One region of the Cohnella sp. GCM10027633 genome, then DNA from elsewhere that is predicted to be linked to it. Evidence: riboswitches for the same ligand, from Rfam matches in the RefSeq annotation. Region 1 holds a riboswitch; the other holds the start of a gene.
The links. Region 1 has a riboswitch for cyclic di-AMP ahead of ACFQZG_RS23965 (KamA family radical SAM protein). Riboswitches for the same ligand answer to the same signal wherever they lie in the genome.
Positions count from the first base shown of each region.

Region 2: linked by a shared signal. The riboswitch ahead of ACFQZG_RS17120 (APC family permease) and the one ahead of ACFQZG_RS23965 (KamA family radical SAM protein) in region 1 are both predicted to bind cyclic di-AMP.

Region 1 covers NZ_JBHTGV010000015.1:90,055-97,679, reverse strand. Annotated here, with positions in the region: gene ACFQZG_RS23980 (DUF2306 domain-containing protein) at 1-422, shown strand, start outside; gene ACFQZG_RS23975 (S-layer homology domain-containing protein) at 681-3,431, shown strand; gene ACFQZG_RS23970 (antibiotic biosynthesis monooxygenase family protein) at 3,554-3,886, shown strand; cyclic di-AMP (ydaO/yuaA leader) riboswitch at 3,947-4,090, shown strand; gene ACFQZG_RS23965 (KamA family radical SAM protein) at 4,295-5,467, shown strand; gene ACFQZG_RS23960 (DUF5808 domain-containing protein) at 5,582-6,469, shown strand; gene ACFQZG_RS23955 (LysR family transcriptional regulator) at 6,493-7,380, shown strand; gene ACFQZG_RS23950 (ArsR/SmtB family transcription factor) at 7,540-7,625, opposite strand, start outside.
Region 2 covers NZ_JBHTGV010000007.1:89,380-97,004, reverse strand. Annotated here, with positions in the region: gene ACFQZG_RS17145 (LysR family transcriptional regulator) at 1-499, shown strand, start outside; gene ACFQZG_RS17140 (aldo/keto reductase) at 502-1,473, opposite strand; gene ACFQZG_RS17135 (hypothetical protein) at 1,491-2,297, opposite strand; gene ACFQZG_RS17130 (class I SAM-dependent methyltransferase) at 2,314-3,105, opposite strand; gene ACFQZG_RS17125 (heme-degrading domain-containing protein) at 3,513-3,974, opposite strand; gene ACFQZG_RS17120 (APC family permease) at 4,025-5,848, opposite strand; cyclic di-AMP (ydaO/yuaA leader) riboswitch at 5,953-6,131, opposite strand; gene ACFQZG_RS17115 (allophanate hydrolase-related protein) at 6,443-6,838, opposite strand; gene ACFQZG_RS17110 (allophanate hydrolase) at 6,852-7,625, opposite strand, start outside.

The DNA.
Region 1 (7,625 bases):
GCCTCCGCAAGCCGAACGTGCACCGCGCGATCGGTTACCTGTACGCCGTCACGTTGGCGATCGGCGCCGTAACCGGCTTGTACATGGCCTATTACGCCGATGGAGGCGTAAGCGGCAAGCTCGGCTTCGCGACGCTATCGGCCTTGTGGTTATATACGCTGTATCGCAGTCTCAAGAGCATAATCGTCGATAGAGACGCGCAAGCCCACGGCCGGTGGATGACGCGCAACTACGCGCTGACTTGCGCGGCGATCATGCTGCGTCTGTATACGGGCATCGCCGCCGCGGCATTCAGACTCGAAGACACGAACGTCACGTTCGTCGTCATCGGCTGGCTCTGCTGGGTGCCGAACTTGCTGTTCGCGCAGTGGCTCATCGGGAGACGCGGATACCGGGTGGAGACGAATACTCTCCAATTGTGATCGCAGCTTACGGACCGTGCCTCTCCTGAATGTAGTCGGCGCATTTTACCGCAGGTACTGCGGGGCTTCTTATCCGTATCGTTCGGAAGAGGATGGCGTAGCGGTGGCAGGCGGAAACGCGGGGAATGGACAAGGGATCGATCATCTGCGGATGGTCGGTCTTTTTTATCGGCTACGACAACTTTTTCGACAAAGGACCTAAAATTACCAATTAATTCCGAGATTCTCCTGCTTTAATATGATATATTTTCCAGTGTAATGTCCAATATCAGGAGAAAATGTCGAAAGGAAGTTGAGTTAGCGATGAGTAAGAAGTTCATGGGTAAACAGCTACTTGCGATTATCATGGCCGTAACGTTGGCGCTCGCGGGCAGTCTTAGCGCGTTAGCCGGAACGGTCAAGGATGTCCAGGGCCATTGGGCAGAAAACGCGATTCAAGCTTGGCTCGATCAAGGATTCATTAACGGGTACAAAGATGGAACGTTCCGTCCGGAAGGAAAAGTATCCCGCGCCGAGTTGGTCAAGATGATCAACGCTTCGTTCGGGTTCGCAGGACAAGCTGCGGTAACGTATAGCGATGTGAAAGCAACCGATTGGTTCTATCAGGATTTGGCTGCGGCACTCGCCCAGGGCTATATCTTAAGCATTGCGGAAGGAACATTCTCGGCAACTCAACCGGTGTCTCGTCTTGAAGCCGCGAAGGCGCTGACCAAGCTGCTCGAGCTGGCTCCTGCAGTGTCCGCGAGTACGCTCCAAGACACAGCGAACTTGTCGGACGCCGAGAAGAACGCCGTCGGTGCGGTCGTTGACGCGAAGTTGATGGTCGGAAACGGCAAGGGCAGCTTCCGTCCGAACGACACGCTTACCCGCGCGGAAGCGGTCGTCTTGTTGACGCGCGCGCTGGACTATCGGGTGCAGAAGGTCGCGGTCTATAACAAGCCGGGCGTGTATGGACCTGAAAGCGGCGTAGAGAAAGTCGGCAAAGATGTGTTGATCTCGTCCCCGGGCGTAACGTTGCGGAACATGGACATTCAAGGCAACCTGACGATCGCCGAATCGGTAGGCGACGGCGACGTCTTCTTGAAGCAAGTGTCGGTGGCCGGCACGACTTCTGTCAACGGCGGCGGCGCGAACAGCGTTCACTTCGAGAACTCCGTCGTCGTGAAGATCGTCGTCAACAAGAAGGACGGCATGATTCGAATCGTCGTCGAAGGGACGACAGAAGTCCGCGACGTGATACTGGAATCCGGAGCGAAGCTGGAGTCCGCCGAAGGCACGACGGGCAAAGGGTTCCAGAACGTCACGCTGGCGGAGACGCTTCCAGCGGATTCGAAAGTAACGCTTAGCGGCAAGTTCGAGACGGTCGACGTTCTCGCGGCGAAGATCAATATCGAAATTCCGAAGGGCGAAGTCGGTAGTCTAAACGTAGATAAAGGCGCAGGCGACGTTAACGTTAACCTTAGCAAAGATGCTTCGATCGTCGATCTGATTCTCGCGGCGGTCACGAAGGTCGTAGGTCAAGGCCTCATTCAGAATGCCGATATTCAGGCGAACGGATCCTCGATCGAGCAGACGCCGAAGAACGTCGAAGTCGGAAGCGGCGTTCAAGCGGAGGTTGGCGGGAAGCCGGCTACGAATACGGGGGGCAACACTACGCCGGTAGTTCCTAACCCGCCGACAACGGTCAACAAGGATGCCTTGGCTTCTAAAATTGCATCACTTCAAGCTCTTCATGACAGTATGGTTGAAGGCATCGCAGTCGGACACGTTCCTTTCGGAACTAAGGCGAGCTTAGCATCGGTCATTCAAGAGGCACGGACTGTTGCCGACGATAGCGCAGCAACGCAGGCGGCGGTCAATGGCGCGCTTGCGACTCTTAATACCCAAGAAATCTATTATAGGAACGCAGCGATACGCACTCCTGTACTCGAAAGTTTCAAAGTCGCCTATGTACAAGCGAGATTGGTATACAACTCTACTTCGGAAGGCACAGCTCCAGGGTTGGCTGCATCGGGTAGCAAAGAGCTCTTGGAAGCGGCGATACGAGCTGCGGCCAGCGTACTTAATCATGCGGGCGCTACGCCGGAACAAATTCAGTCGGGCTATACCGCGCTGACTTCGGCAGTTCAAACATTCAAGAATGCGCTAAATTCGAACGATCTTTCGGAACTAAAGCGTTTAGTGGCACTTGCGGAACAGAAAAAATCCGTTGCTGTCGAAGGTAACGCGATTGGCGAGTATCGGGCAGGTGCAAAAGCGATTCTAGAGTTGGATTTATCCGGACCGCGTTATATAAGCAGCGGGGCGGGGAAAATAACGACCTATGACTTGGCAGTGAACATCTACGCTATGTATAAAGCGCTTTCGAAGTTCGAGGCGGATAAAAAAGCGGCTAATCCTGCGCTTATTGCAATGCAGGAAAAAACAGCGCATCCATCAATGGGGAAATCCATGCTCCAATTCAGCGCGGATCAGTCCGGTACCGTCTATGTCGTTCCGACCTCGCAATATCCGAATTCGAAAGCGGATCTTATTTCTTATCTAGATGACGGACTATCCGTTACGAAGACTGTATATGCGGGTGAAACAGTGAACTTAGACGTGATCTCGTTAACCCCGGGAGCCTATAAGATGTATCATGTGAACGGCGAAGATAACCTGTCGAAGCCATTCACGGATATCCTCATTTTCCCGTATACCGTTACGAATGTCGGCGTAACCTCTGCTATCGAAGACAATAGGGTCGTTAACAGCGTGACATGGACGGATAGCGCTACAGGAGATGGGGTTAGCTATAGAGTATTCAGAGGTCTGACGTCCGAAGTTTCAAGTATGACCGAGATTGTATATCTCATAGCTCCAGGTACAATGGAGTTCGTTGATCGGGATATCGACCTGCTACCGGGAACGACGTATTACTATTTAATAATGACGACCACGACTTCCGGGAATGGAGTAACACCTGGCGCAACGCCGGTTACGACGCCATCGATACCGGCAGGAATGTAACAAGAGAGGGGCAGGATGCATTTCATCCTGCCCCTCTCTTGTTATAATAGGTTGAATCGGAAATTTTCAAATTAATTATCTTCCCTGTGAATTTATGAAGTTAGGAGCTAACCCCCATGCCAATGACCCACGGTCTTGAACCGGGATCGAGCGAGACGTGTTACGCCGTCATCTTCTCCAGCCAGCGTACGGAAGGCGACAACGGCTACGGAGAGATGGCCGATCGGATGGAGGAGCTGGCGAGGGCGCAGCCCGGATTTCTAGGGGTGGAGAGCGTGCGGAACGCCGAAGGGTTCGGCATTACGATCTCCTATTGGGAGAGTCTCGAGGCCATTCGCGATTGGAAGAAGAACGAGGAGCATCTCGTGGCGCAAAGCCGAGGCCGGCAAGACTGGTACGCGAGCTACGAGCTGAAGATCTGCAAGGTCGAGCGGGCGTACGCGTTCCCGCGGTGACCACCGCGCTCGTGAGTATGTGCGCATGGAAAATTTGACACCTTTTGCTAACCTGACATATAGTAGAAGGAGCTTAGTTCCCGGTCCACGCCGGGAAGCGGGGGAACCAATCTTCAGGGGCGTATCGGTCCGGTCGTACGGATCGTAGGGAACCATCTATCCCGAGCCCGTCAGCTAACCTCGTCGGCTTCAGATGGGTCAGGAATTCGGTGCGCAGATGAGACAATCTGCCGTCAGTGACCCTTCGCGGGTCTTTTTTTGCTTTTTATCCGAAGACCCGGAGCACGGTAACCGTCTGGTTTCCGTACGCTCAAGGGTCTTTTTATTATGGCGAAGGAAGGGGGTAGGGCAGGTCCGGTACCATTCCGCCGACGTTCGAGCGACTATAAACTTGAGGAGGATTTACGAATGGCACAACCCAAGTATATAACCGACATCGACCGCATCGTCCACATACCGGAGACGGAGCGTCAACGACTGAAGAGAATCGTGGAGAAATTCGTGTTTCGCGTGAACGACTTTTACCTGGGCTTGATCGATTGGAACGATCCCCGCGACCCGCTGCGCAAGCTGGTCATCCCGAACGAAGGGGAACTGAAGGAATACGGCCGGTGGGATGCCTCGGACGAGGACACGAATTACGTCGTGCCCGGCTGCCAGCATAAGTACAAATCGACGGCGCTGCTCATCGTGTCGGAGGTGTGCGGGGCTTATTGCAGGTACTGCTTCCGCAAAAGGTTGTTCCGCAACGACGTGAAGGAAGCGGTGACGGACGTGGAGCCGGGATTGAAGTACATCGCCGAGCATCCCGAGATCAGCAACGTGCTCCTCACGGGCGGCGACAGCTTGATTCTAGGTACGCCGAAGCTTCGCTCCATTCTGGAGAGGCTTCGCGCGATCGACCATGTCAAGATTATCCGGCTCGGCTCGAAAATCCCGGTGTTCAACCCGATGCGAATTTACGAGGACGAGCAACTGCTCGAGACGATCAGGGAGTTCTCCGACGCGAACAAGCGCATCTACGTCATGGCCCATATTAATCATCCGAAGGAAATTACTCCGGAAGCGGTGCGCGGCTTCGCGGCGCTGCACGACGCGGGGGCGATCGTCGTCAACCAGACGCCGATCCTGCGCGGGATCAACGACGATCCGAAGGTGCTCGGCGAGTTGCTAGACCGGCTGTCTTGGGCCGGCGTAACGCCGTATTACTTCTTCGTCAACCGTCCGGTCGCGGGCAACCGGGACTTCGTGCTTCCGCTCGCCCGAGTGTATGAGCTGGTCGAGCAAGCGAAGGCGAGGACGTCCGGGCTGGGCAAGCGCGTCCGCCTGTCGATGAGCCACACTTCCGGTAAAATAGAGATCCTGTCCATCGAGGACGGCAAAGCGTACTTGAAATACCACCAGTCGCGGGAAGGCGACTACGGGCGCTTCATGGTGCTCGATTGCCCGCCGGACGCCGCGTGGTTCGACGACTTGCCCGGCAACGAGAACTACTGGCGCAAGCCCAGCAAGATGACGGAGGCGGTCGCTTCCGTCAACCAGATGTCCGATTATCCGCGGGGAGCGGTTAGCCGGGGGTAACCGAATCACCCGTCCGGGCTAGCGCTCGGGCGGGTGATTTTTCGCGATTGCGGAAGGCGGTTCGAAGAAGTACGATGGAAGCACAAGTCGAATGATTCGGAGAGGAGATGCTTGATGCTCACGATCGTCCTGCTTATCCCCGCAACGATTCTGTATATCGTTCTGATCGCCACCTACAAGCCGCAAGGCCGATACCGCGAAGGGAAGCTGCTGTCTATCGAGTTGCCTTCGGAGGCAATGGAAGACGCGGAATTGCTGCGAATTCAGCAACGGTATAACAGGCAGCTCGCCAGAATCAGCCTCTGGTCGATCGTCGCCTTCGTGCCGGTGGCGCTCATGTGGCAATGGTTCGCCGCGCAAACGGTCTATTTCTTCCTCTGGCTAACGGTCTTCCTGTTCGTTACGGTCGGTCCTTTCCGCCGCGCGTTCCGCGATACGATCAAGCTGAAGCGGGACCGCGGATGGGGCGATACGGTCGAGGATGAGTATTGGGCGAACGGCTTCACGTACCATAACCCGCAAGACAAGCGCATATCCGTGCCGAAGCGGGTCGGCATCGGCATGACGGTCAATACGGGCACGCTGGCGGGGAGGACGATCATGCAAGCCGTGATCGCCCTCGTGGCCGGCGTGCTGCTATTCGCTTCGTTCCTCATTATCCGGGCGGAGTTCGTCTCGCCGACGTTGACCGTCACGCCGGAGGAGCGGATCGAGATCGATTACCCGATGCACGGCTACGACTTCGCGCTGGCCGACGTTCGAGGGATGACGCTCGTCGACGGCGTGCCGTCAGGGGGGAAGATCAACGGCGAGAATTCGACCAAGTACAAACGCGGCACGTTCCGGTTGAAGGAAATCGGGAAGTCTCGGGTATTTATTTTCAAAGACAATCCGCCCTACATTCGATTCGAGCTCGACAATACGTACGTCTTCTATAACGACAGGGATTCCGCGGAGACGCGCAAGCTCTTCGAACAATTGCAGACGCGCATAGATAGGTAATGGGTACCGGAGGGGGCGGAATAATGGAGTTAACGTACTTAAGAACCTTCCGCGAAGTCGTCAGGACCGGCAGCTACACGAAGGCGGCGGAGTCGCTCGGATACGCGCAGTCGAGCGTGACGACGCAGATCCAGAAGCTCGAAGAAGCATACGGCGCGGTGTTGCTGGAGAGGCAAGGCAGGGGCATGAAGCTGACGATGGCCGGCGAAGCGTTGTTGCCTTACGCGGAACAGCTCGCGCGGCTGCACGACGAGTCGCGGGAAGTCGTCTCGAAGCAGTCGAAGGGGACGCTGTCGGTCGGCACGATCGAGACGTTGGCGGCGTTCTACTTGCCTCCTCGCTTGCAAGCGTACCGGCGGCTGTTTCCGGACGTTAACGTAACGTTGCATCCCGGGAACGAGCCGTTCATTATCGACCAGGTCAAGGAAGGCGCGCTCGACGTCGGCCTTATCCTCGATCCGCCTTTCTCCGATCCGGAGCTTCATACCGAGATTCTGCGGGAAGAAGAGCTCGTCATCATCGCGCATCCGGAGCACCGGTTCGCCGGCATGAACGAGATTCGGGCGGAGCATCTGGAGAACGAATCGCTGATCTTGACCGAGGACGGCTGCACGTACCGGGCAATGCTGCTTCGCGTGTTGAAGGCCGGGCAGATCAACCATAGGCTGGCCTACGAGTTCGGCAATCTCGAAGCGATCAAGCAATGCGTCACGTACGGGCTTGGCGTCGCGCTGTTGCCCCGCATCACGGCGGAGCCTTCCGTCCGGCAAGGGCTGCTCGTCGCGGTTCCGTTCAAGGATCCGGCGTGCCGATTCTACTCTCAGCTTATCTACGCGAAGAAGAAGTGGCGGTCGGCGGCGTTCAATGGCTTCGTGGAGCTGTTGCTAGGCAAGGAGACGCAGGAGACTTGAGCTCATAGAGCTCGTAGGAATAGAACGGAACAAGACCACCGCGCGCGAAGGCGCCGGTGGTCTTGTTCGTCGTACTCGGATTCGATCGGTGCGCTCGGTCCTCCTTGGCGGTCCGTGTGGTCGATTCGCGGATATCGCGAACGTTCCCGTTGTTGCGCGTTATTCGTTGCTTCCGTCGCTCGGAGCTTGCGCCTGCAGCACCTGCAAGTAGTCGTCCAGCCGGTCGAAGCGCTCCTCCCATAAGC
Region 2 (7,625 bases), on a different contig from region 1:
TCGCGGCTACGAGATCGACGTCGCGGTCGTATCGCTCTTGGGCGATATCGCGATCGAAGAACTTCGAGTCGTCCCGCTCGTCGAAGACGGCCTGAAGCTGTTGCTTCCGACGACGCACCCGCTGGTCCGGTCGCCAGAGCTGTCGCTGGACGATCTTAGGGGCGAAGCCTTCCTCGTTCACGAGCAAGGCTCGACCTCGCGCGAGCTGTCCGAGCTATGGGCGAAGGATAACGGGTTGCAGTGGAACGTGCGGATGGAGTTGGGGGCGATCGAGACGATCAAGGAGTCGGTGAAGCACGGCATCGGCGTCGGCATCGTGCCTTGGCGCAGCGTCATGAAGGAGGCTCGGGAAGGAGAGCTGGTCGCGCGGGATTTGCCCGGCCGCGTGCGGAATCGGCACATCTGCCTAGTCTATCGCCAAGAGGACGTGATGGCTCATCACGTCCTGGCGTTCATTCAATATATGAAGGAGCAATGCGAGGTTACGGTTCAGGGGTAGCGTTAGGGCAATCGGTACAGCGCGAACGGCTTGCCGCTGCGGAACGGCTCGCTCGCCGCGTCGAGCGCCCGCTTCGCTTGCTCGTCGAGCGGCGACAAGCTGCGCAGATTGTCTTCGACCTGCTCGGGACGCGTGGCGCCGACGATGACCGTCGAGACCGCGGGACGGTCCATCAGCCAAGCCAACGACAGCGCGCTTGGCGTCGTTCCGAATGCCGAGGCGATGCCGCCGACCTCCTGGCCGAGGGCGATCGTCCGATCGTCGAGGAACCGGCGGAAGCCGGGGTCCGTATTCGACCGGGCTTCGGCCGGCGCCTCTCCGCCCGCGCCGTACTTCCCGCTGAGTATGCCGCCCGCCAGCGGAAAATACGGGATGATCCCGACGCCTTGGTCGAGGCACAGAGGCACGAGCTCTTGCTCGGGCGTCCGGTCCGCGAGCGAATAGCTCGTCTGCGTCGCGCAATAGCGGACGAAGCCGTGGCGGTCGCTGATGCCAAGCGCCTTCATGAGCTCCCATGCGGCATAGTTGGAGGCTCCGACGTAGCGAACTTTGCCGGACGACACCATGTCGTCCAATGCGCGAAGCGTCTCCTCGAGCGGCGTGTTCGGGTCGAACGTGTGAATCTGATAAAGGTCGACGTAATCGGTACGAAGACGCTTGAGGCTGGCTTCCAGCTCGCGCAGGAGATGCCCCCGCGACGAGCCGTTCGCGTTCGGCCCCTTGCCGGCGACGAGCCCGGCTTTGGTCGCCAGCACCGCTTCGTGCCGCCTGCCTTCGAGCGCGATTCCGATAATCCGCTCGGATTCGGTGCCCGCGTAGATGTTCGCCGTGTCGATGAAGTTGATGCCGCTATCCATCGCGTAATGCACGATGCGAACCGATGTCGGCTCGTCCGCGCGCTTGCCGAAGGCGTTCGTGCCCAGTCCGAGCGCCGACACCTCGAGTCCCGTTCTTCCCAGTCTTCTGTATTCCATGCGATTGTCGCTCCTCTTTAACTTCGCTTCACTTGCCACTCCAAAAGCAATACTCCAGGAGGGATATGCATAGAGTCAAACGAGTAATACTTACAATCTTCATTTAGAACATATAACTGAACTATTCCATAATCCACTTGCATCTGCCAATGCCCGCTTTGCATTATTTCCCCATTGTGCGCCAATTGAACAGCATTATCCCACTTATACTTTGGCCCTCTGTAACTTTCGATTGAAGACAATAATTGTTTATATAACTCTTGACTCTCTTCAGTAGAATCGTTCGAGATTTCGGAATCCCAAACTTCCGTAAATGTAAACCCTTTTACATGTTGAGAATGTACCAAATTAACAAAATCATCGTTGACATAAATATCACATATGTTATCTTCGACAACTTTAAAAATAGGATATTTGGATACATTTTCTGAGATAAAGCAAATCTTATCAAATGATTCTAATAATCCACTTTGAGACGTAGTAACTATTGATGATCTATCGAAATCAACAACATCATTTGCAACAAAAACATTAGCGATAAAAATTTCAAAATCTTCATGACTCGCGCATAGAAACTCCACACAATGACCTATCAGAGGAGTAAGAACTTCTACTACTCTCGAAGAGAACACTGGAATACCTGAAGCCAAATAAAAGTAATCGGTATTGTTACCTTTTTTATAAGACTCTAACGTTATCGAGTTCCACCAACTCTTCATCCGGTTACCCATAAAATTGTTTACAATTAATTCAAAATCATTTGTATTCTGACTAGATTTTAGCGTTATCCTCTTTTCTTTCGGTGTTATCTTCCATACTTTCATCTCTATCCCTCTCAAATTAGAATTGAGCCGTCGCTTGAACCATATAGTAAAACCCAGTCGTTCTTATCCCTTGCCCGCTGGCGTGCTTCTCGAATTGCGAGACGATCCCCTCGTAACACGTTTCCTTCACATATGACGCATAAGCGTCGCTCTGCCCGAACGTTACGAGTGCCATGATATCCTCCGGCGTCGGAATCCAGACGATCTCCTTCAGCCTCGTAATCGAGACTCCCGACAACCCGCTAGTCCCCAAGCGCTCTTCGATGCGATCCAACACCGGCGTCCCCGCCGCGGCCGGACTGAAAAGTCCCGGGAACGCCTCGCCTAGCTCGCCTGCTTCTCCATTGCCGTCTCCCGGATGAAGCATGATCAGCCTGCCGCCGGGACGGACGACGCGATTGCCTTCCGCGTACCAGCTCCCCGGCCCCTTCTTCGTATAAGCCAGATCGAACGTATCGTCGGCGAACGGCAGTCCGTTATGCGTATCCCCTACGACGAATTGGACGTTCGAGGGCCGCTCCAAGTTCGCTGTCGCAATGAACCCCTTCGTCATGTCGAACCCGACGACTTCGTCCGCCTGCTCCGCCCACCGCTTCGTATAATCGCCGTGTCCGCAACCGACGTCGAGGATACGTCCTCCGTCGATCGCCGCCGTCAACATCGCCGTGAGCACGCTCTCGGCAGAGATGCCATCCACGATAGATCGCCACGGATACTCGTACCGACCCGTCTTGGCCGCCAATTGGTCGCACCAGGGCCTGCTCTGTCCGCTCAGATGATCCGGATGCTTCGTTACGTCTGGAAACATGCTTGGCAATCGCTCCTTCGATTCGTTCGGATGAGTGCTGAGAAGGAGATTTTACCAATTAGTCCGAATGCTGACCAGCGTGCGCAAGCGATTTCCACATCTCGTAGTTGCATAATGTACAGCTACAATCGCCTGTCGATGCACGCTCCAGACCATTAGTTGCATTTCATGCAGCTAGTTTCACGAATTTCGCTAACGTTCGTCCGATTTGCCCAATCTAAGTGTACAAAATGCAACTAACTACGCCATTCGGCGTCAAGCGCCGAAATTAGATGTACATTTTACACCTTGCCTGAAAATAATGCCGCCGCGCCGGGGTTCCAGCCGTAAACAGCCGCAACCACCAGCCATATGAACAAGAGCCGCCCGCCCCCGCGACGACCGCGGACAACGGACAGCTCCCTATTTTATCGCGCCAACAACCGTCTAATCCCCTCGACCGCGTACCAGTGGTCCTCCTCGCCGGTCAACCCGGTGACGGTCACGGTGCCGACTTTTCCTCGACCCTTCACGAGAATCGGGAAGCACCCGCCCTCGGCTTGGTACTCCTCCGACGACAACCCCGAAGCTTCCTTGAACGTCGTCCCCTCGGCCTTGTACTTCTCTCCGATATAGAGCGAGCTGTGGCCGAAACGGTTCACGACGTTCTTCTTCGCGTTGATCCAATAGATGTTGCCCTCGTTCGTCCCCGCCATGTAGTGCGTGTACAGCGGATGCGCATCGTTCTCGATGTGGACCGCGATGCCCTTGCCGAGCTCCTTCGCCAGCCCGACGATCAAGCTGCCTAGCGCCAACGCTTCGTCATTCGCGAACGATTCGAATTGCAGTTCCTTTTCTTGCTTCAATAACGTATCCAACAGTTCGCTCATGCTCCGATATCCCTTCCTTCGTTACGTCCTATGCGTTGTATGATAACACGTTACTTCTTCAGATGGTAAGGAACCGTGGTCACGATAACGTCCTTGCGATACAGCAAATACGCGCGAAGCATGAAGCTGGTCTGGTTGTGCAGAATGTTGTGCCAGCCTTTCTTCGGAATGAACTGCGGAATGACGACCGTCACCTGATAGTTCGATTCGCCCGCCTTGCGCTGCACCGTGTCGATGAACTTGCTCAGCGGCTGGATGATGCTCCGGTAATGGGAATGCAGCGTCACGAGACGGATCTCGGGCCGCCACTTGCTCCACTTCTCCTCGAACAGCGCCTCGTCCTCCCGCTCGAACGGAATGTAGACGGCGATAATCTGGTCGGGCTTGAGCGACTGCGCGTAGTTCACCGAATGCTCGACGACGTGCGTGATGCCCGATACCGGCAGGATGATCACGTTGCCCTCGATCGGAACGTTCGGTTCGCAAGTCGTCAGGCGCAGTTGGTCGCCAACGGCCTCATAGTGCTTCTTGATCCGGTAGAAAATAAAGATGATAAGCGGCATGAACACGAGCGCCGGCCACACCTGCCCGAATTTCGTGACGAAGAACATCATCGTGACGGTGAAGCAGATGATCGCGCCGACAGTATTGACCGCGAGCTTCGCCGCCCAGCCCGGCGGCTTCTCGCGGAGCCACTTGCGCATCATGCCGAGCTGCGCGAGGGTGAACGGAATGAATACGCCAACTGCGTACAGGGGAATGAGCCGCTCCGTGTGAGCCTCGAAGGCGACGATCAGCACGATCGACAGCACGCCGAGGCTGATGATGCCGTTCGAGTAGCCGAGCCGGTCGCCGCGGACGGTGAACATGCGCGGAATGAACTTATCCTTCGCCAGGTTGACCGCGAGCAGCGGGAACGCGGAGTAGCCGGTGTTCGCCGCGAGGATGAGGATGAGCGCCGTCGTGCCTTGAATGAAGAAGTACATGAAGTGGCGGCCGAACGTCGACTCCGCGATTTGCGACACGACGGTCACTTCGGCTCTCGGCGATACGCCGTAGTAGTAGGCCAGCACGACGATGCCGGAGAACAGAATCGCCAGCAGCGCGCCCATCGCGATCAGCGTCTTCGCCGCGTTGTTCGGCTCCGGCGACTTGAAGTTCGGAATCGCGTTCGAGATCGCCTCGACCCCCGTCAGCGCCGAGCTGCCCGAGGCGAACGCCTTCAAGAGCAGGAACAAGGTGACGCCCGCGACCGGCGTGCCGACGGACGTATACAGATCCGCCGACACGTCGCCGGTCGTGATCTTATAGATGCCCGCGCCGATCAGTATGAACAGCGCCAGTACGAACAAATAGACAGGATAAGCGAGAATCGAAGCGGACTCCGTCACCCCGCGCAAATTCAAGATCGTAATGAACACGACGAATACAACCGCGATGACGACCGAATAGCCGTGCAGACTCGGGAAGGCCGACGTGATCGCGTCCGTGCCCGCCGAGACGCTGACCGCCACGGTCAGCACGTAATCGACGAGCAGAGAGCCGCCCGAGACGAGCCCCGCGAACATGCCGAGGTTCTCCTTCGAGACGACGTACGCGCCGCCGCCGTGAGGATACGCGAAGATCACTTGCCGGTAGGAGAGAATCAGCGCCAGCAGCAGGATCAGCACGCCGATCGCGATCGGCACGGAGTACCACATCGCCGCCGCTCCGATGGCGAACAGGACGATCAGAATTTGCTCCGGCCCGTAGGCGACCGACGACAACGCGTCCGACGACAGAATCGCCAGCGCCTTCGTCTTGATCAGCTTCTGCTCTCCGAGTTCGTTCGATTTCAGAGGACGCCCGATTAACAATCTTTTGATGGAATACATGCCTTGCACCGCCAAGTCTGCAGAATGAAGTTAGGATACCCGTAAAAGACCGCAACAAAAAAGACCGCGGAGGGGTACCCCGCGGCCTTTGAATGGCCGAAGATTGCTCTCCTCTAAGACGCTTACGAGGTTAGCTGTCGGATTCGGGCGTATAGAGTCGCCCTACGAGCTCGGCCGGTCGGCCTCCCTCGATTCACCCCGCGCGGCAAGCCTTCCGGCCCGTCGCAACTTGCACTTGGTTCCCCCGCTCTCCGGTTGCCCGGAAACTCAGCGTATCGCGTTCTATTCGGTTGATGGAACGTTATGATCATAGTCCTGTCGCTTGCGGTTGTAAAACGCGATTTTCGGACCAAATCGGGTATATGGGCGGCGAATCCGGCATGAATGCGCATTCATTGCGGCTACTCATTGCCGGGCATCTCGAACTTGCGCCATGCGCGATCATGCTTCGTATGAGCGACTTGCAAGCATCTACTTGATAAAAATACCTGCGAACGCGGTGACGATCGTCTATTATGCATCTAAAAAGCGCCAACTTGGGCTAAAAAGGCACCCGGAGTTTCCGGGTGCCTGTATGATTATGGGCGTTGCGGCTTAATTCTCGGTTAACTTTTTCCAGCCGCCCAAGCCCGTAATGTCCTCGATGCCGGGCAGGTCGGCGGCATAGCCTTCGCAGATGAACCCGGGCACCTCCGTGCCGTCTGCGAGCTCCACCTTGCCGATGCCGAGCGGACCGGGAATCAAGGCGACGAACGAGCCGAACGCCGCCATCGGCAGCTCCCACACCTCAAGCGCGATCGCCCCGCCGCCCTGCGGCAGCTTGATCAAGCCCGGCTTCGCCGGCGTCGTCGGCAGCTTCAGCATGAGATACTTCGGAGCGGTCGTCGTCTCGCGGACGAACGAGCCCCCCCTCTCCAGCAATTGCTTCTCGAGCGGATAGCCTCGCATATGCAAGCCGCATACGGCCACTAACGTCGTCTCCTGGGACATAAGCACCTCTCCTTTAATTGTTCTGGATGGCGAGCGCGGCGCCGCGGACGAGGTCCTCGCGCTCCGCCGCCGCGAACAGCGTAATGCCGAACGGCAGATCGTCGGCCGCATCGACGGCAGGCAGAGCGATCGCGCACATGTCGAGCAGATTGCAATGGTTCGTATATCGGCCCATGTCGCGGTTCGTCGCGACGGGATCTTGCCGCACCTGCTCCCGTGTCCACGTGCCGCCCGCCGTCGGCAGGACGAGCACCGCGTCCTTCAGCCGCTTGCGCGCCTCGAGCTTATATTCCTGCAGCTTGTGCATCGCTTGGAACAACGATGCCGCAGTATGCCGCTCGTCCGCGCCGGAACGGAGAATACGCTCGGTCACCGGCAGCACGGCGCCCGGATGCGCCTCGACGAACGCGCCGAGTCCCGCCCAACGCTCCGCGACCCAGGGGCCTTCGTACAATACCGATGCCGCTTCGCCGTATTGCGAGATATCGACTTCCTCGACGGGAATGCCCAAGCCGGCGAGCGACGCGAGAGTTGCGTCCCATGCCCGCTCGTATGCCTCGGCGTAAGGGCCGTAGAACGCGACCGTTCCGGCGATCGGCACGCAGACGCGGGTCGGGAGCGCGGCAGCCGGAGCCGGCAGCCGCCGCGACCATGGATCGCCATCGTGCGGCCCGCGGGCGATGCGGTCAACCTCGTACGCTTCTTCCGCGCTCCAAGCGAATACGGTCACGCAGTCCAGGCTCTCGCATGCCGGCACGACGCCGTGGACCGGCCAAGCGCCTAGGCT